Regions from separate parts of the Desulfatibacillum aliphaticivorans DSM 15576 genome, predicted to be linked through region 4. Evidence: riboswitches for the same ligand, from Rfam matches in the RefSeq annotation. Region 4 holds a riboswitch; each other region holds the start of a gene.
The links. Region 4 has a riboswitch for cobalamin ahead of G491_RS0111595 (TonB-dependent receptor). Riboswitches for the same ligand answer to the same signal wherever they lie in the genome.

Region 1 (4,207 bases), on a different contig from region 4:
CATCCCGAAGAAAGAGGCGCCGTAAAAAGAGCCCTTGAAGAGCATTTGAACGGAACGTCTCCCAAAGCCTTCATTGAATGCCGAATCAAGCACCCGGAAAAGGGCTGGATCTGGGTGTCCGGCCTGGGACAGGTGATAGAACGGAACCGCAGGGGAGAAGCCATTCGCATGGTGGGCGTGCACCGGGACGTCACCGAGCAGGTTTTGGCCAGCAGGGAAAAGGAAAACCTGATCAACAAGCTGGAAAGGGCTCTGGCTGACGTCAAAACCCTCAGCGGCATGCTGCCCATATGCTCCCAATGCAAAAAAATTCGGGACGACCAAGGCTATTGGAGCAACATAGAAAGCTATATTCAACAGCACTCCCTGGCCCAGTTCAGCCATAGCATTTGCCCGGATTGCGCAAAAAAATATTACCCGGACCTTAAAATTTATTAATTCAACTTTCGGGATTGGAAGTAGTGCTTTGAAATCAAATATTTATGTATGCGGCTCAGATCAATCTATATACCAGAGCCCGAGAGTCATGGTCCCTTCCCCCCCTGGCGGGGGAAGGACAGGATGGGGGGGAAACTATCCGGGATAACATACAATATCACCCCCACCCCAACCCTCCCCCGTCAAGGGGGAGGGAGTTTTTGGGACGCCGGCTTTGATGTTTAATACCTCATAGCCTGCTGCAATTTCTTAAATATGTGAAGAAAACTTGATTCCCGAAAGTTGAGTTATTAATTTGAGCTCCAAAAACGCTGCATTAACCATGGAGGGCGCATTGGGACAGGAAAATACGGAAAGTACGGAGAATATTTCCGTCCTCATTGGGGAGGCGCAACTCATCCTGGCCGAAAAACGCACTTCCCTGGCGGTGCTGAGATCCGGCGTGGCGGTCCTGGCCCTTCCCATCACGGTCCTCAGTTTTTTAATCGCCACGTCAAAATATTACGATTTTTTTAATGTTCTGCACTTTGTCATTCCTTTGTTTTGCATCCTTGGAGCGCTCACCGTGATTGGAGTCTACCTCATCGCCCGGTCCGTCATCCGCATGCAGCATTATGACAAACTCCTGAAAAACATTAAGAGGAAAAACCACACCATTTCCGAGTTGATCGATTAGCCGGAGCGGCGCCGCCTTTCGCCGCAGCGGAGAATCACCTTGACAAAAAAACTCTCAGGGCTTTAAATATCCGTGAAAATTGGCGTTACGGTTCCAGGGAAAGCGGTGCAAATCCGCTGCGGACCCGCCACTGTGAGAGAGGACGAAAGCCGCACAAGCCACTGTTTTTGAAGCGCTCCCCGCCAAGCCGGGGGGCGTTCCTTGAGCAAAGCGCAGCAATGCGCCGGGTATTTACCCGCTCATGGAAAAAGAATGGGAAGGCGCGGCCGGTAGAATGATTCTCAAGCCAGGAGACCTGCCGTAACTTTTTCCGGATTCCGGATAGCCTTCGGGTATAAGGCAGGCTGCACTTGCTTGCAGCCTTCATGTTCAGGGACTTTATCGGCCCCGCCTGTTTCCCGACAGGCGGGGCTCTTTATTTTGGGACGCATTATGAAACGCATATTCGCTGTCTTACTCATCGCCGCAACCTCTATAATCCTTGCTTCGGCGGCCCAGGCCGGCCCTTACGCGCCGGCGGCCGGGGAGGTAGGATCCACAGCCGTATCCATGGACGACGCCTCCATCAAAGGGTGGGCCACGGGCTATAACGGTCTTGTCTATGGAGATGACGTCATTGATACCTGGAAGACCCCGGAAAAGGCTCTGGGGCCGGCGTTAGGAACCGTGATGGATATTGTTTCCTTGGGGAATGGAGGGCAAATAACCATTTCATTTTTTCCAGCCGTTATAACAAATGGAGAAGGGGCCGATTTCGTGATTTTTGAGAATGCACTGAATGACACCTTTTTGGAGTTGGCCTATTTAGAAGTATCCTCTGATGGAGTTCACTTTTTCCGTTTTCCTAATGACTCCCTTACGCCGCATCCGTTCACCCTTGATGAAGATGACAATGAGATCCCCTTGGCTGCATGGGAAATCCTAACGGTTGATCCTGAGAATATTAGCGGTTTTGCAAGTAAATACCGTGTGGGGTACGGTACGCCTTTCGATCTGGACGATTTGGATACTCCTGAGGCCCAGCAAGGCATTTTGTCCGGGACTCTGAATTTGGACTATATCGCTTATGTGCGTATCATTGACATTATTGGAGACGGTTCCAGCCCCGACTCCTCGGGAGATCCGGTCTACGATCCATGGCATCCCACCAATCCCCAAACCAGCGCCGGGTTCGACCTGGAAGCGGCGGGCTATATGAATTACTTTGTTGGAGGCGACCTGAACCTGGACGACAAGCTGGATATGACCGACGCCGTTCTGGCCCTCCAAATCCTGGCCGGGGCCCCGGCCTCCGTATCCCTCACCCGCGACGCCGACGGCAAAATAACCCTGGCTGATGTGTTATTCGCCCTCTCTTACCTTGCCGAACAATAGGAACCGCCGTAGGGCGTAGGATTTCCCCGCCCAAGTGGATAGAGGCGTATACCGCTTGATCCCGTTGGGGAGCGCTCTTAGTCCAAGAGAGTGATGATGAATCCGCGGTTGGAAAACTGGCCGGACAGGGGCACGATTTTCATGTCGTAGGTTTTGGCGCCGATTTTCACGCCTTGCATGGATTGGGCGCTGTTCTCCAAAATGGCTTGATTCAGAAGCATGGCGGCCTGGGAGGGCAGGACGCCGCGCATGGGGTTGTCCACATGCAGTTCGATGCCGTCTTCCCTCAGATCCTCGGCTTTGCGGTTGATAAGCACCACGCAGCCGTCCGGGTCCATGCCGATGATAGGCAGGGGGATGTCCGCCAGGATGGCGTGGGAGACTTCCAGGGCCTGGTTTCGGAACTCCAGTTCCTGGGTTCTTTCCCAGACCAGTTGCTCCAGCCTTTCATTGATTTGGGAAAGCTCCTGATTATGCCCGATAACCTGCTCGTGCAGCACCTTGTTGGCCCGGATAAGCTCCCAATGCTGCAGGGCGGCGCGGATTTCCAGCTTGAGGTTTTCATCGTCCCAGGGCTTGAAGAAAAATTTGTAGATGTGGCCCTTGTTGATGGCTTCCGTAATGGTCTTTATTTCCGAATAGCCCGAGAGAACGATGCGGATGGTTTCGGGATACAGGTCTCTGACCCGGGACATAAGCTCGGTCCCGCTCATGCCCGGCATTCTTTGATCGCAGACAATGAGCTGGACCTCATTCTTTTCCAGGATGTTAAGAGCTTCGTCCCCGCTTGTCGCAGTCAACACATTGTACGGCTCCCTGCGCAAAAGCCTTTTTAAGGAATGGAGGATGTTGACTTCGTCATCCACGCAAAGAACGGTATGTTGAATTTCTTCCATGATAGCCGCTATTCCTCCATGAAAAAAGAGTAGGCTTCCTGAATTTGAGGCTCCACCTCGGAAAACCAGACGTCAACCGTATTGAGATGTTTCGCAACCAAGGGCTCCACCGAGGGATGCACTTTCAGGGGCCATTTATGCCCCATAAAGTCGCCCAGGTACCCGTTGACAATGATATCGGCCGCATGAACCATCTTCAGCCTGTCCATGTCCGGGGCGCTGCTGGACATGGTATGGTGGCTTTTTATAACCCCGACCAGGCCTTCGGGAAGCCGCCATTTTTTGGCAAGGGCGCCGCCCACCATTGCATGGCTTGCACTGACGAATTCCCTCTCCGCCACGGAGAAGGACCTCTGGTTCGCGTCCATGGACTCCACGATCTTCTCCATGGTTCCATAAAAGTACTGGAGCAGGACCAGCTTGCCCACGTCATGAAGCAGCCCTCCCACAAAGCAGTCGTCCGGGGCGGCGATTTTTGTTTGTTTGGATAGGTGTTGGCTAAGCACGGCCACGGCCAGGGAGTGTTTCCAAAGAAGCCATGCGTTAATGCCGCTTTCATTGCTTTTGCCCGGTTTGAAGCATTCCACGACGGACAGGGACAGCACCGCGTTGCGCACCGTGTTTATTCCCAAAATAACGACCGCGTGTTGCAGGGTTTCCACCTTTTTCCGCAGGCCGAAAAAGGCGGAGTTCGCCATTTTCAGGATTTTAAGGACAATAGCCTGATCCTTCCCCAAGGCATCGCTGATGTCCTTCATGGATGCCTTGCCATCGGCGACCATCTGATTGAATTTGATGGCCGCCACCGGCAGGGTGGGAAGAT
Region 2 (4,207 bases), on a different contig from region 4:
GAGCGTGAGGGTGTGGGCGAAGACCGAGGCGATATTCAGATCATGAGTCACCACGCCCACGGCCATGCCGCCTTTGACCAGTTGATCCAAAAGTTGAAAAAAGCTGACTTCGTGGTGCATGTCCATGGCGCTGGTGGGCTCGTCAAGCAGAAGCACCCGAGGCTCCTGGGCCAGCACCGAGGCAAGGACAACCCTTTGGCGTTCTCCGCCGGAAAGATTGGTGAAAGAACGATCCTTCAGGTGGGTTGTACGGGTTTGCGCCAGGCAATTTTCCACAATGGCCAAGTCGTTGGAATCCAGAAATCCGGCGCCGCGAAGCCTGGCGAATCGTCCCATGGAAACCACTTCGCCCACCGTGTAATCCAGATGGGTCTGGACGTGCTGAGGCAAGTAGCCAAGCACCTTGGCGCGCTCCCGGTTGGATATGCTTTTCATCTCCCGGCCGTCCAGGACGACCTTGCCGGAGCCCGGCTTGATGACATGGGCGGCCAGCTTCAATAACGTGCTTTTTCCAGACCCATTAGGGCCTATCACGGCTTTGACTTCCCCGGATTTAAACGCAAGGGAGCAGGGTTCCAGACGCCATGGGTTGTCCGGATACTGATAAGTTGCGTTATGCAGGGTCAGCAGTTCCTGGGTCATGTCCGCTATTCTTCTCCGCCAGCCGGATTGGAATGAATGACGTCCGCAATGGCGCGGGCCGCCCGCCCCACTCTGGGACCGGGAACCAAAAGATAATCCTGAGTCATAATATGAATGCGTCCGTTCCTGACGGCGGGCAGGGTTCTCAAAATTGCCCATTCATCTTTCATGCGATCCATTTGCTCTTTGCTAAAGGTTTCGGCCGGGCGCATTTCCAGGATGATGTCCGGGGCCTGGCGAATCAGGCTTTCCTTGGAGACTTCCGGGTAGGCTGTTGGGATGTCCGAAAAAACATTTTCGCCTCCGGCGATTTCCAGCACCTGGCTGACAAAGCTGGTTTTGGAGCAGGTGTAAATGCTGGAAAGGCCGCCCGGCGTTCTTGCCACGCACAAAAAGACTTTTGGTTTGGGCAAGCCTGCGACCTCCTGCTTGATTTCATCCAGTTCCTTGCGAATATTTTCGATCACCTCCCCTGCTTTTTCCTCCTGACCCAGCTTGGCCCCCAGAATGTTGACAGTCTCGGAGATGCTTGCAATGGAGTCCATTTCCGTTTCCATGACGTCGATATTCCGGGAGAGGCAATAATCCTTCACCTTATCCAGCTTGCCCCGAAAAATGACCAGGTCCGGCCGCAAAATAGCGTAACGCTCCATGTTGGGATTCAGGATTCCTCCCACCCTGGGCTTTTCCAGGGCTTCCGGGGGATAGATGCAATAGTCGGAAACGCCGACAATAAGGTCTCCACACCCAATGGCGAAAAGGCTTTCCGTAATACTGGGGCCTAAAGATATGATGCGGGAATATTTGCCAACTCCGGACTGCTCCGCATGGGCGGATAAAACCAGGGTGAACAGAAAGAACAAACATATCGGAATAAGCCGTTTTTTAGGAAAAATCACGCAAACGCTCCAATAAAAAAATCCTTAAGCCTACAACAATAAGGCTTAAGGATTGCACCCTGCTTCTTCATCCTTAAAATGCGACGCCATAAAAGCGTCCTTCTCAGGTCCGTTGCCTCGCAAACCTTTGAAATATATGTCCGGTCGGGTCTTCTGGCTTATGGATCAATCTACCGGCCGCGCCTTCCCGCCGGACTTGAATTCGGCAGTGGCTTTTTGCGGCTTTCGTCCCCACTTACAGCGGCGGGACCACGACGGTTTCTCACCGTCTTCCCCGACGCCCTGTCGGGCTTCCGGACACCTGTATTTATGAGGAGTTATTATAATAATTCCCATCCGTGTCAAGGAGAAAAGCATTTTGGCCTGCCTGGCGGCCCGGCATGCAACAATTTTGCGCATTTTACAAGGATTCGCCTTTTTTTCTGGTCCTGGCGCCTGCACTGGTGGTACAATTTGAGATTAACAGACCCAAACCTCGATTACGTACACAACCTGCCAATAAAGATAGATCGTCTCACATGTTGTGTATTTAGCACTGATAAACGTCAAACGCTCCTTCAGCAGAAAAGTTAAAACCAAATGCAGCCATTGGTTCTGGACCTTAGGACTATATTTATTGTGTTGGGAACAGTTATACTGACCCTCGGATTGTGCATGCTGGCGTATAACGCTATGCGGCGCACATATCCCGGGTTCAGGGAGTGGACCCTGATGACCCTTTTTATGGGCGCAGGCCTGTTGTTGGAGGGATTAAGGGCTGAGGCGATAATATACTCCTCCATGGTCATTGCCAACGGATTGATATGCTCCGCAATGGCCCTTTTTTTCGAAGGCCAAAAAAAATACATGGGGGAATCCTCCCACACCTATATCCATGCCGCCGTCGTCTTTGCCCTGGCAGGAATCAACGAATTTATTTTTTCCGCCGTATACCCCAACAGGGGCGCCAGGGTTTCAATGATATCCCTTGTTTGCGCAGCCTATTTTCTTATGAGCCTGCTTAAGACGGTGCAGGCTTATAAAAGCCGGCCGGAAAAAACTTACGCCCTTTTAATGGGCTTGGAGGTGACGGCCGCAATCCTGCTTATGATCCGGGGGTTGGTGTTCTTGTCCCATCTCGACGCAACCGAACCCATTGTTTTTGAGGACCAGGTCAATGCACTGGTGATGTTTTCCCTCATTGGATTCAGCATCTTTTTTGTTTTCGCCCTGATCCAACTGAATTCCACAAAACTGGAAAGCGATCTGATGGAAATCCAAAAGCTGACCAAGGAAAGCGAAGAGGAATTCAGACTGCTTTCCGAGCAGGCCATCATGAGCATCATCGTGCTGCAGGACGGTATATACAAATATGTCAACGACGCGGCGATCAAGATGTCCGGGTATGAACGGGAAGAGTTCATGCGGATGAACTATCAGGATATGGCCAAGCTGATTCACCCTGATTTTCGAGAATTTGTTATAGAACAGGGCTTAAAAAAGATGACGGGGGAAAAAAACGGCGTCGTTCATCATTACATATACAAACTACTGACCAAACAGGGGGAGGAGCGCTGGGTCGAGCAATACTCCAAATCCGTAATCTGGAAGGGCAAGCCTGCGGATTTTCTAACCCTGATTGACATCACCCCGCAAAAAAAAGCCGAAGAAGAACTGAAAAAACGTGAGGAGCAGTATCGTGCGCTGGTGGAAAACGCCATGGACGTCATCTTCATTGCCCAGGACGAGTACATCAAGTTCAGCAATTCAGCCATTGTACAGGTGTCGGGATATTCCATGGATGAAATCAGCTCCGTCTCCTTTGTGGATCTTATTCACCCCGACGAAAGAGACATGGTCGTGGACAGGCATGTCCGCAGGTCCCGGGGGGAAAGCCTTCCCAGCACCTATTCCCATAGATTCATTACCAAGGACGGCCAGGTCAAGTGGGGGCAGTTGTCCAGCGTACGCGTGGAATGGGAAGGCCGAAACGCCACCTTGAACTTCCTCCGGGACATCACGCATCAAAAGGAACTGGAACAACAGGTTCAGCAGGCCCATAAGCTGGAAGCCATCGGCACCCTATCCGGCGGCGTGGCCCATGAGTTCAACAATTTGCTTTCCATTATTCTGGGCAATGTGGAAATGGCCATGGACGACGTTCCGGCGGATAACGAAGCCATGGAGTTCTTGGAGGAAATCAAGATCGCCTCCAAACGGGGAGAGGAAATCGTCAGGCAGCTGCTTAGCTTCAGCAGGCCGGCCGCGCCGGAAAGAAAGCTGGTGGACATTCCTTCGTCCATCCGGGAGACCATGGGGCTTTTACGGGCCTCCATTCCTTCCTACATCGCCTTTCACGTGGACATTTCTCCTGAGTGCCATAAGGTGTTGGGCGATCCCACTCAAGTCCGCCAGGTAATCATCAATCTGGTCAATAACGCGGCCCACGCCATGGAAGGCGCTTCCGGCGGCCTGGCCATCCGGGCCAGAAACGTGTTCTCCCGCACCGAGGAGATTTTTTTCGACCAGGTTCTACTGCCGGGCGACTACGTGTCCTTGGAGGTTAAAGACAGCGGGCATGGAATCGCCAAAGAGGACCTGGGCCGGATTTTCGACCCCTTTTACACCACCAAGGACGTGGGCAAAGGGTCGGGCATGGGGTTGTCCGTGGTGCAGGGGATTATGAA
Region 3 (4,207 bases), on a different contig from region 4:
TTGGCCTTCCTATTTTGCCTTAATCGGAATCCCTATCGTTCTACCTATTTTTCTTTTTGCATCGCCTAATAATTAGAATGGGAAACCTAAGTTAGATATATCTATATACCAGGAGACCGGAAACTGTCAAGCCGAATTTTCAGGCCATAGTCAAAACAGGCGGCTGTTCTTTCAAGCCGCCTGTTTTTAAGCAAAAAATCTACATGACCAAACGGGAGGTGGGGACGGACAGCGCATCCTCGCCGTAATGGGCGATGGCTGCGTTGAGGTGGTCTATCATTTTTTCCCGGTCTCTTGGCAGTCTGCCGAACATGGATACGAGGTTGGTGGGGTGGTTGGCCTGGAGAAGAACGTCGTCATGGGCGATGCTTTTGATGAGGGCCTTTTCCTCCTCCAAAACCTCCAGTTCGGTGGGCAAGTTAAAGCTGCCGGAGAGGATGTCCTGATACAGGGGGACGGTCTTAAAAACCCCCATGGTTCCCAGCCAGATGAGGCTGGGTTTTACCTGGTTGAGCAGGTCCGCTGTTTTTTCCGCGTTTTTGGCGCCGTTTCCGGCCCCTGCGGCGCCCAGCATGAGGCTGGTTGCATACTGGATGCCGGCGTTGGTCAGACGATTGAGGTGGTGCACGGCGTCTTTGACCGTGTGCCCCTTTTTAAGATGCTCCAGGACGGAATCCATGCCGGACTCCACGCCCACGTGGAAATCGTTGATTTTTAGTTTTCGAAGCTCCGCCAGTTCCGCATCCGTTTTATTTCGAATGTTTTTGATGGAAGCGTACATGCCTATATTTCGGCATTCGGGAAAGTACTCCAAAATCTTCTCAGCGATGGCCTTGAGGGCGTCCGCCTTCAGCACGAAAGCGTCGCCGTTGACCAAAAAGACTCTCTCAGCCTTGGGGTAAATCCCCCGGGCTTCCTGAAGGTCGCTTTCAATCTCCTCCATGGAGGATACGCGGAATTTCACGTCCCGATACATATTGCAGAAGGAGCATTCATTGTGCGAGCACCCCACTGTAACCTGCAGGAGCATTGAGTCGCATTCCACAGGCGGGCGGTAGGTGGTTCCTTCGTATCTCATAAGCCGTCTCCTATTGACCGGTCAAACCGGCCTGAACCAGGGCCGTCATTTGCTCCCAGGATTTGGCTCCAATCAGACGATTTTCTCCAAAGATCATGGTGGGCACGGCGGTAATCGCCTTGGCCTCCGCAGCTTCCCATTCTTTGTCCACCGCCTCCTGGTAGGTGCGATCCGTGATGATTTTCTCCGCTTCATCAAGGGGCAGGCCCGCTTTTTCCGCGATGTTCAGCAGCACGTCCTTGGAGGCAAGATTCAACCCCTGGCCGAAAAAGGCTTCAAAAGCAGCCTTGTGGAAGGCATGCCCTTTTCCCTGATCCGCGGCCCAAAGCCCCAGTTCCTGAGCCAGCCTGCTGTTGTAGGTTTTGTCCAGGGAGCAAAAAGGCAGCCCCAGGTGGGCGGCTGTTTTCGAAAACTCCCTGTCCCACTTTTCCACTTCGGAGAGGGGGACGTCCAACAGTTCTGTCAGGGCTATGCCCTCGTCGGGAACGTCGGAATGCAAAGGGTAGTAGCGCCAGCGGATGGGAACATTAAATTCCTTGGCCAGTTTTTCGGCGTTTTCCATATTAAAGTAGCAAAAGGGGCAGGTGTAGTCGGAAAATACTTCCAGCACCTGTGAAGATTCGGGCATGCGTCTTCTCCTGATTATCGTCGAGGGTTTCCTGCGGAGCCGTGGGCTCCGCTATACAACTGTATTACTGTATGCCCGGAACGGATTTTGTCAATCATTCGCATGGGCAAGTCCTTAAAACGGATTCGCTTTTACGGTTTTCCTTGACAATCGGCGTTTAAAATTTTAGCTTTTGCCTAAGTTTTTTGTTGCGGGCCCTTTACGGGCTATAGGGAAAGCGGTGCAAATCCGCTGCGGACCCGCCACTGTAAGTGGGGACGAAAGCCGCACACGCCACTGTTTCAAAGGGAATGGGAAGGCGCGGCCGGTAGATTGATCCACGAGCCAGGATACCTGCCGCAACAAAACCGTGTTATTACGTCTTCGGGTTTAAGGCGGGGTGCGGATATGAATGTTTATATCCGTTTAATTCCTTGTTTGGGCGCTTTTTTAAGCCCTGCCTGTCACCCCGACGGGCAGGGCTTTTTTTGTTGCCTCTTCCCGGCCGGGCGATGCTCTGGATTGATTCCTGAGAACCTGGAGACGAACAATGAAGAATGATCATAAGGACGAAAAGGACATTTGGTTTCCGGCGAAAAAATACGGATGGGGATGGGGAATCCCCCTAACCTGGCAGGGATGGGCCGTCATGGTCGGATACATGCTTCTAATGACCGTGGGCGCCGTATTCCTGACGAGGCCTCCGCACGAGATTTGGTTTCTCCCTTTCACCGTAATCGCCACCGCCCTTCTGATCTTCATTTGCTGGAAAAAGGGGGAAAAGCCCCAATGGCGCTGGGGCAAAAAGGATTGAGCCCCAAAAGGCGCCCGGGCGCAATGGCCGCGCCCCGAAAAAATTACTGATAGCGAGCGGCCGGAAGAGGCACGTCTCCTCCTTTTCCGAACCGTTCTTCCGAAGGGTTTTCCGGCGCTCAAACACCGCTCACGAGCGCCGGGAAGCCTTTTGCTTTTTTTTGACAATGCCGTGATAAGGCATTAAAAGTATATAGCTTGATGGCAACATATTTTCCGTGCGCCAAAAACATAGGAGACCACCCATGAAGCCCCCCATCGTCCTTGCTGCATTCGGCACTTCCACCCGCGCAAAAGCCACTTACGACCTTATCGACGCAGCCTACAGGGAAGCATTCCCCGGCCATGAAATCCTTTGGGCATACACCTCCCGCACCGTGGCATCCAAGGTGAATAAACGCAGCGACGAACAAAAGCTCCATCCAGAAGAGGTCATGGATATGCTGGCCAGCCAGGGGCATGAGTGGGCTGTGGTGCAATCGTTGCACCTTGCCTGGGGGCATGAGTTTTTTCGTTTGAAGGATGACGTGCAGCACGAAAAAGTCCGGGCTTCCATGGGCCTGCCCTTGCTCACCTCCCCGGAGGATTGCATGGAAGTCGCCGAGGATCTCGCCCGATTTTTTGATTCCCCCGAAGACGAAGCCCAGGTGTTTGTGGGCCACGGCACGGATCACCCGGCATGGGCCATGTTCACGGCCATGGGGAGCATCCTGAAGGATATGTACGGGGATCGGGCTTTCATGGGAGTGCTTGAGGAAGGGTATCCGGACCGGGAGGTCCTGATCAACAAACTGCTGGTCCAGGGATATAAAAAGGCGCGGCTTATCCCCTTTTTGCTGGTTTCGGGCATGCATTTCGCCAAGGACCTGGCCGGGAAAAAGGATTCCTGGAAAGTGAAAATGGAGGAAGCCGGAATTCAAGTGGAAACGGAAAACATAGGCCTTGGCCAAAGCCCGGCCGTCATCCAAATGTTCGTCCGGCACACCCGAGAGGCCTTGCATTTGGTTCCTTTGTAGGCTGCGCAGTTGTGGGATAATGTAGGCTTGATATTTGTTAGTCGATTATGCAAAGACGTCCCCAAAAACGCACGAACATGTCAACCTCTCCGCTTGCCCCTTCCGCCGTTGCTGCAACGATGCTTTCTTTGTGGACATCCATTCCGACATAAAGTACCTTGTTCATGACCCCTCCTTGATGTGGCTCTGAGTGATTGAAAACTAACAGCTTCCAATTACTTAACCCACGGTTTCAAGGAGCGGGTCAACCCCCTTGGCCTGAATCGCCGCCCGTATTACCCATAATATCTACTATTTTTATAGATAAATCGTAGATTGGGTTGAGTTTGCAAAACCTAACAAAAACTGCGCCGAAACTGCATCCTTTGTTCGGCCGGGGCTGTTCCTCAAAACCGAAAATATTTTGCGTCCCTGTGACAAAAAAACTGCAAGGTTAACCACCGAAGACACGGAACACACAGAAAACGATCTTTCCGTGCCTTTCCGTGTGTTCCGTGGTTTTTTATGCTCTGTAGGCAATCCCCCTGCCCTTTGAAAAAACAGTCATTACGGACCCCGGCGGCACACTACGCTGCCGGGGGCGCCCAAATACTTACCAATTGGCCTCAGTTCTTTGTCGGCGGATCGTCGCCAAGAGCTTGAAGAATCCGGTTGATGGAAAAATGAATTCTCATGCCGTTTTTTTTGCCGTGA
Region 4 (4,207 bases):
TCCAACTGGGAGCCCCACACGGTCGTTCCCGATTCCAGTTCGTCATCCAACCAGGCGTAGCGCACGGCCGGGGTGAGAATAACCCGTTGCGAGAGCAGCATCAGGGTGTCCTGGAGGGTGGCCACTATATAGTCCCGGTTGCTGTCACGAGGGTCATCCTCCTGCAACAAATCCTCGGGGCTGTAGTCTTCGTGCTGATATTCCATTTTGGCGGCCAGAATGTTGTAGTCGGAGATCCATTCCGTATACAGATCGCCGGTCCATCGCTGGGTGTTGTATTTGTTCAACTGCTTGCCGAGCCCCACGGAGCCTTCCTGGTCGTCGTATTTTTCCTCCTTGTCGCTGTAACTGATGCTGGCGGCCGTATTGAGCGCCAGAGGCGTGACGTTATTCAGCCCCAATCGCATGGTGGTGATGTTCCGGGAGGTGGTGAGATTGGTGGACGCCGTCTCCATGTTAATCCAGTTAGGCAGGTTCTGGTCCTTGAAGAAGTACTGGTTCACCAGGTCGAACCGGAGGTTGCGATTGGCGTCCCAGCCGGCCTTGGCCAGAACGTTGTATTGGTAGAACTCGGCGTTGTTCCGTTTTTGAATCTGGTCATCCACTTTGTTCCAGCTTGTTCCCATGTCATTTTTGAACTCAAAATCGTTGGCGCTGCCCAGATAATCGGCGGAGAGCAAAAAGTCGGCTTTTCCCGGCTTGTGATTGATGAATCCAAAGGCCTTTTTGGTGTCAAAGGAGCCGTAGCCCAGCCCTACGTTGTATTTGGTCCCTTTTTGGGCGCGGAGCGTCTTGATGTTGATTACGCCGCCGATCCCGGCCTTGCCGAAGCTGGCGGGGCTCACCCCCCGATACACATTGATGGAGGAAACGTCGGCAAGGCTGATATTGGAAAGGTCCACGCCTCCGCCCGAGGCGTCGTTCAGCAGAATGCCGTCCAGGTAGATCATCACCTGGTCGCTGGAAGACCCCCTGAGAGACACCGTGGAAAAACTGCCTAGCCCGCCCGACTGCTTGACCTGGATTCCGGCCTCCTTTTTCAGGACCTGAGCCAGGTTTTCCATCTTCCCTATAAACTGTTCCCTGGGGATCACGGTGAAAAAAGACGGGGCGTTCTCCTGGTCAACGTCTCCGGTCCGGAAGTCATCCGGCAGCCTTTGCGCGGTAACCACCATGTCGTTCAGCACGTAGTCGGCTTCCATTGCCTGTTTTTGCGCGGTCTCTTCCTCTCCCGGCGCCTCTTCGTTCTGGGCCCAAACCAAAGGGGAAATGCTCATGAACATAGTGAAAACTATGAAAAAAGTGAGGTCAAAAAACCTTCCGGTTCTTCTTTGAATGGTGATATTTCCAAATAACTTCATAGTTTAATCTCCTGAAAATAAAAAACCCCAACCACTAAAACATGGTTGGGGGACTGCACCCGTCTTCTTCATCACCCGTGGGGAAGCCATGAGGCTGTCAAGCCGCCGTCGATCTCTCGTCGAACAATGCACTTCCCGGCGTTAGGCAGGTTTTCTGACTTTCGGATCTTTCTAATGGCCGCGCCTTCCCATTTCGTTGGAAACAGTGGCTGATGCGGCGTTCGTCCCCGATTACAGCGGCGGGACCGCGCCGGATTTACACCGGCTTCCCATTTGGAGCCTTGAAGGCGCCTAACGCCCTATTTGAATCCTATAAAATACCGCCTAAAGGGGTGTCAAGCAGATTCGGCTTAAGTCAGCATGGAGCTGAAAAACAGCATAATATCCAGGACAGGATTTGAACAAAGGGTGCGGCGGATAAAAGGCGAAAAGCCGCTGTCAACAGCGCGGTTTAAAGGAGGGGACTAAAAACGCCCCGCGTTGCATGGCAATAGGCGGGGCGTTTCTATAAACCTGTTTACCAGCCTTTGGTGAAAACGATTTCGCGGATTTTGTCTTCGTTCTTTTTTTCCACCAAAAGCATTTTTTTTGCCTGGGCTTCCTTGATTTTTTCCATAAGGGATTGGATTTCGGCGGGCTTTTCCAAAAAATCCATGGCGCCCAGCTTTACCGCTTCAATGCCCTTTTCCAGGGAGGCGTGGCCGGTCATCAGGATGACCTGAAGCTCGGGATTGGCGGCCAGCATTTTTTTCAGGGTTTCAATTCCGTCCATTCCGGGCATGACCAAGTCCAGGATAACGGCGTCGTAGGATCCCAGGCTGGGGTTGGCAAGGGCTGCGGTCCCGCTTTCCGCGGTTTCCACTTCAAGCCCTTTGGAAGTGATTCTCTCGGAGAGGATGTCCAAAAAATCCTCGTTATCATCCACTAACAGCACTTTACCTTGGCTCATTGAATTTGCTCCTTATTATGAAATCTGTATCTATGCCGCCATCAGGGCGGGAATAATCAACTCCATGGAGTAGGTATTCCCGGGGACGAGGACTTCCGCTCCCATGCCTTGCAGGGCGCATTGAATAGTCGCCTGGCAAGTGGGAGGAAGTTCCGGATCATCCTCGCCAGCATCAAATCCCAACATGGCGCCTCCTTCATGAGGTTGGACATGGATGTTCAACTCTCTTCCCTTGCCCAAGCAGTCCAAAAAAATTTGCATGCAGGTGATCACCGCAGAGACCAGCCTGAAAGGGTCGGTTTCCACTTGAACGGGATCAGACGGAACATGGGCGTGAAGAAGGACCCCCCGCATCTGAAACAACCTGTCTATCAATACGATTATAAAACGGATCTCTTCTCCGATGTCCACTGTTTTTTTGCACAGATCCACTGTATGGGCGAACCGGTTCATGCGTTTGACAACGAGGTCGGCCTTTTCAACCTGTTTTACAATTCGGTCCGCCAGGCTTTTCATGCGGGCCGGATCCAGGGTGCGGCCTTGCTCTGCAGCCAACAGGAGGTCGCCTTGCAGGCCGGCGATTTCTTTTATAATCGCCAGGGAATTCTTGATTTCATGGGAGATGTTGGCTGTTACTTTGCCGAACAGGACTGCGCTCTCCCTATCCGAGTTATCAGGCATCCTAACCATCCTTATTCAGACAATGTACATGCGGCTTGAGCCGCCGCATCGATTTTTTCCATTAACAAACTGATTTTGACCGGCTTCATCAGGTAACAATTGGCGCCGGCCGCTTCGCTGGCTGACTTTTGCTCCTCGGAGCCGTAGCCGGTCAGGAAGACGAAACCCGTGTCCGGGCTAATTTCCTTGACGAGCTTCATGACTTCTATGCCGTCCATGCCGGGCATTCTCAGGTCGACGACCATCACGTCGTAATGACATTCCCGGGCCTTTTCAACGGCGGATTTGCCGCAGGTGACATAATCTGCATTGACCCCGCGCATGTTCAGACGTTCAGCCATGGCTGAAACCAGTTCCACTTCGTCATCCACCAGTAATATACGCATGATTTTCTCCTGTCAGACAGGTGAATCCTTTGTCTCCCGACAATCAGGCAGGCCTTTTCACAGGCAGGGTTACAACAAAGGTGGTTCCTATTCCTTCCTGACTGTCTACCTCTATGGAACCTTTCAGTTTTTTGATGATGCCATAGGTTATGGACAAACCCAGTCCGGTTCCCTTTCTTCCTTTGGTGGAAAAAAAAGGCTCGAAAATTAATTTCATGTGCTCTGGAGGCATGCCGCAACCATTGTCTTCAATCCGAACCGCCACTTGGTCGTCCCTGACGGAGTTGATATGGATTTCAATTTTCCCTCCATCCTCTACGGCTGCAAAGGCATTGTTCAAAATATTCAAAAAGACCTGTTGAAGCTGGCCGCGGTCGCTTTCGATGGCTGGCAGGTTCTCCTCCACCTCCAGCTTGACCTCTATCTCCCGATAGTGGGACTCTTTTTCCAAAAAGCCCAAGACGTTCTTGACCAGGTTGTCCAGGTAAATGGTTTCAAAATTGACGTCTATATGCCTTGCAAAGCCCAAAAGCCGGTGGGTGATGGTGCTGCATCGGTCCACGGATCCCAGGATGGATTGCACGATTTCGTGAGCCTTTTCCTTTTGGGGAAAATCCGGCGTCAGGTGGATTAAATCCTCCAAAAGCCCGGCTTTTTCGTTGATGATGGCCAGGGGATTGTTGATTTCATGGGCCACCCCCGCGGCCAGCCGTCCCAAAGAAGCCAGTTTGTTGGTGTACTCCACCTTGTGCAGGACGGCCTCGCGCCGCCTGTCCGCCTCATACACCGCGGAGACCAGATAGGTGCAAACCCCTAAAATCACTACAATC

Region 1: linked by a shared signal. The riboswitch ahead of G491_RS28995 (hypothetical protein) and the one ahead of G491_RS0111595 (TonB-dependent receptor) in region 4 are both predicted to bind cobalamin.
Region 2: linked by a shared signal. The riboswitch ahead of G491_RS29920 (ABC transporter substrate-binding protein) and the one ahead of G491_RS0111595 (TonB-dependent receptor) in region 4 are both predicted to bind cobalamin.
Region 3: linked by a shared signal. The riboswitch ahead of G491_RS0108735 (hypothetical protein) and the one ahead of G491_RS0111595 (TonB-dependent receptor) in region 4 are both predicted to bind cobalamin.

The regions. Positions count from the first base shown of each region.
Region 1 is NZ_AUCT01000001.1:340,992-345,198, reverse strand. It holds gene G491_RS0101535 (PAS domain-containing protein) at 1-438, shown strand, start outside; gene G491_RS0101530 (hypothetical protein) at 773-1,114, shown strand; cobalamin riboswitch at 1,186-1,431, shown strand; gene G491_RS28995 (hypothetical protein) at 1,547-2,488, shown strand; gene G491_RS0101520 (response regulator) at 2,566-3,384, opposite strand; gene G491_RS28990 (HDOD domain-containing protein) at 3,393-4,207, opposite strand, start outside.
Region 2 is NZ_AUCT01000007.1:130,342-134,548, forward strand. It holds gene G491_RS29915 (ABC transporter ATP-binding protein) at 1-642, opposite strand, end outside; gene G491_RS29920 (ABC transporter substrate-binding protein) at 648-1,541, opposite strand; cobalamin riboswitch at 1,667-1,854, opposite strand; gene G491_RS29925 (PAS domain-containing hybrid sensor histidine kinase/response regulator) at 2,253-4,207, shown strand, end outside.
Region 3 is NZ_AUCT01000008.1:18,498-22,704, forward strand. It holds gene G491_RS0108725 (radical SAM protein) at 200-1,078, opposite strand; gene G491_RS33600 (DsbA family oxidoreductase) at 1,089-1,706, opposite strand; cobalamin riboswitch at 1,881-2,061, shown strand; gene G491_RS0108735 (hypothetical protein) at 2,236-2,499, shown strand; gene G491_RS0108740 (sirohydrochlorin cobaltochelatase) at 2,744-3,514, shown strand; gene G491_RS36520 (hypothetical protein) at 3,552-3,680, opposite strand; gene G491_RS0108750 ((Fe-S)-binding protein) at 4,120-4,207, opposite strand, start outside.
Region 4 is NZ_AUCT01000010.1:142,091-146,297, reverse strand. It holds gene G491_RS0111595 (TonB-dependent receptor) at 1-1,361, opposite strand, end outside; cobalamin riboswitch at 1,489-1,671, opposite strand; gene G491_RS0111590 (response regulator) at 1,879-2,310, opposite strand; gene G491_RS33800 (sensor histidine kinase) at 2,341-2,991, opposite strand; gene G491_RS30475 (response regulator transcription factor) at 3,003-3,377, opposite strand; gene G491_RS0111575 (ATP-binding protein) at 3,421-4,207, opposite strand, start outside.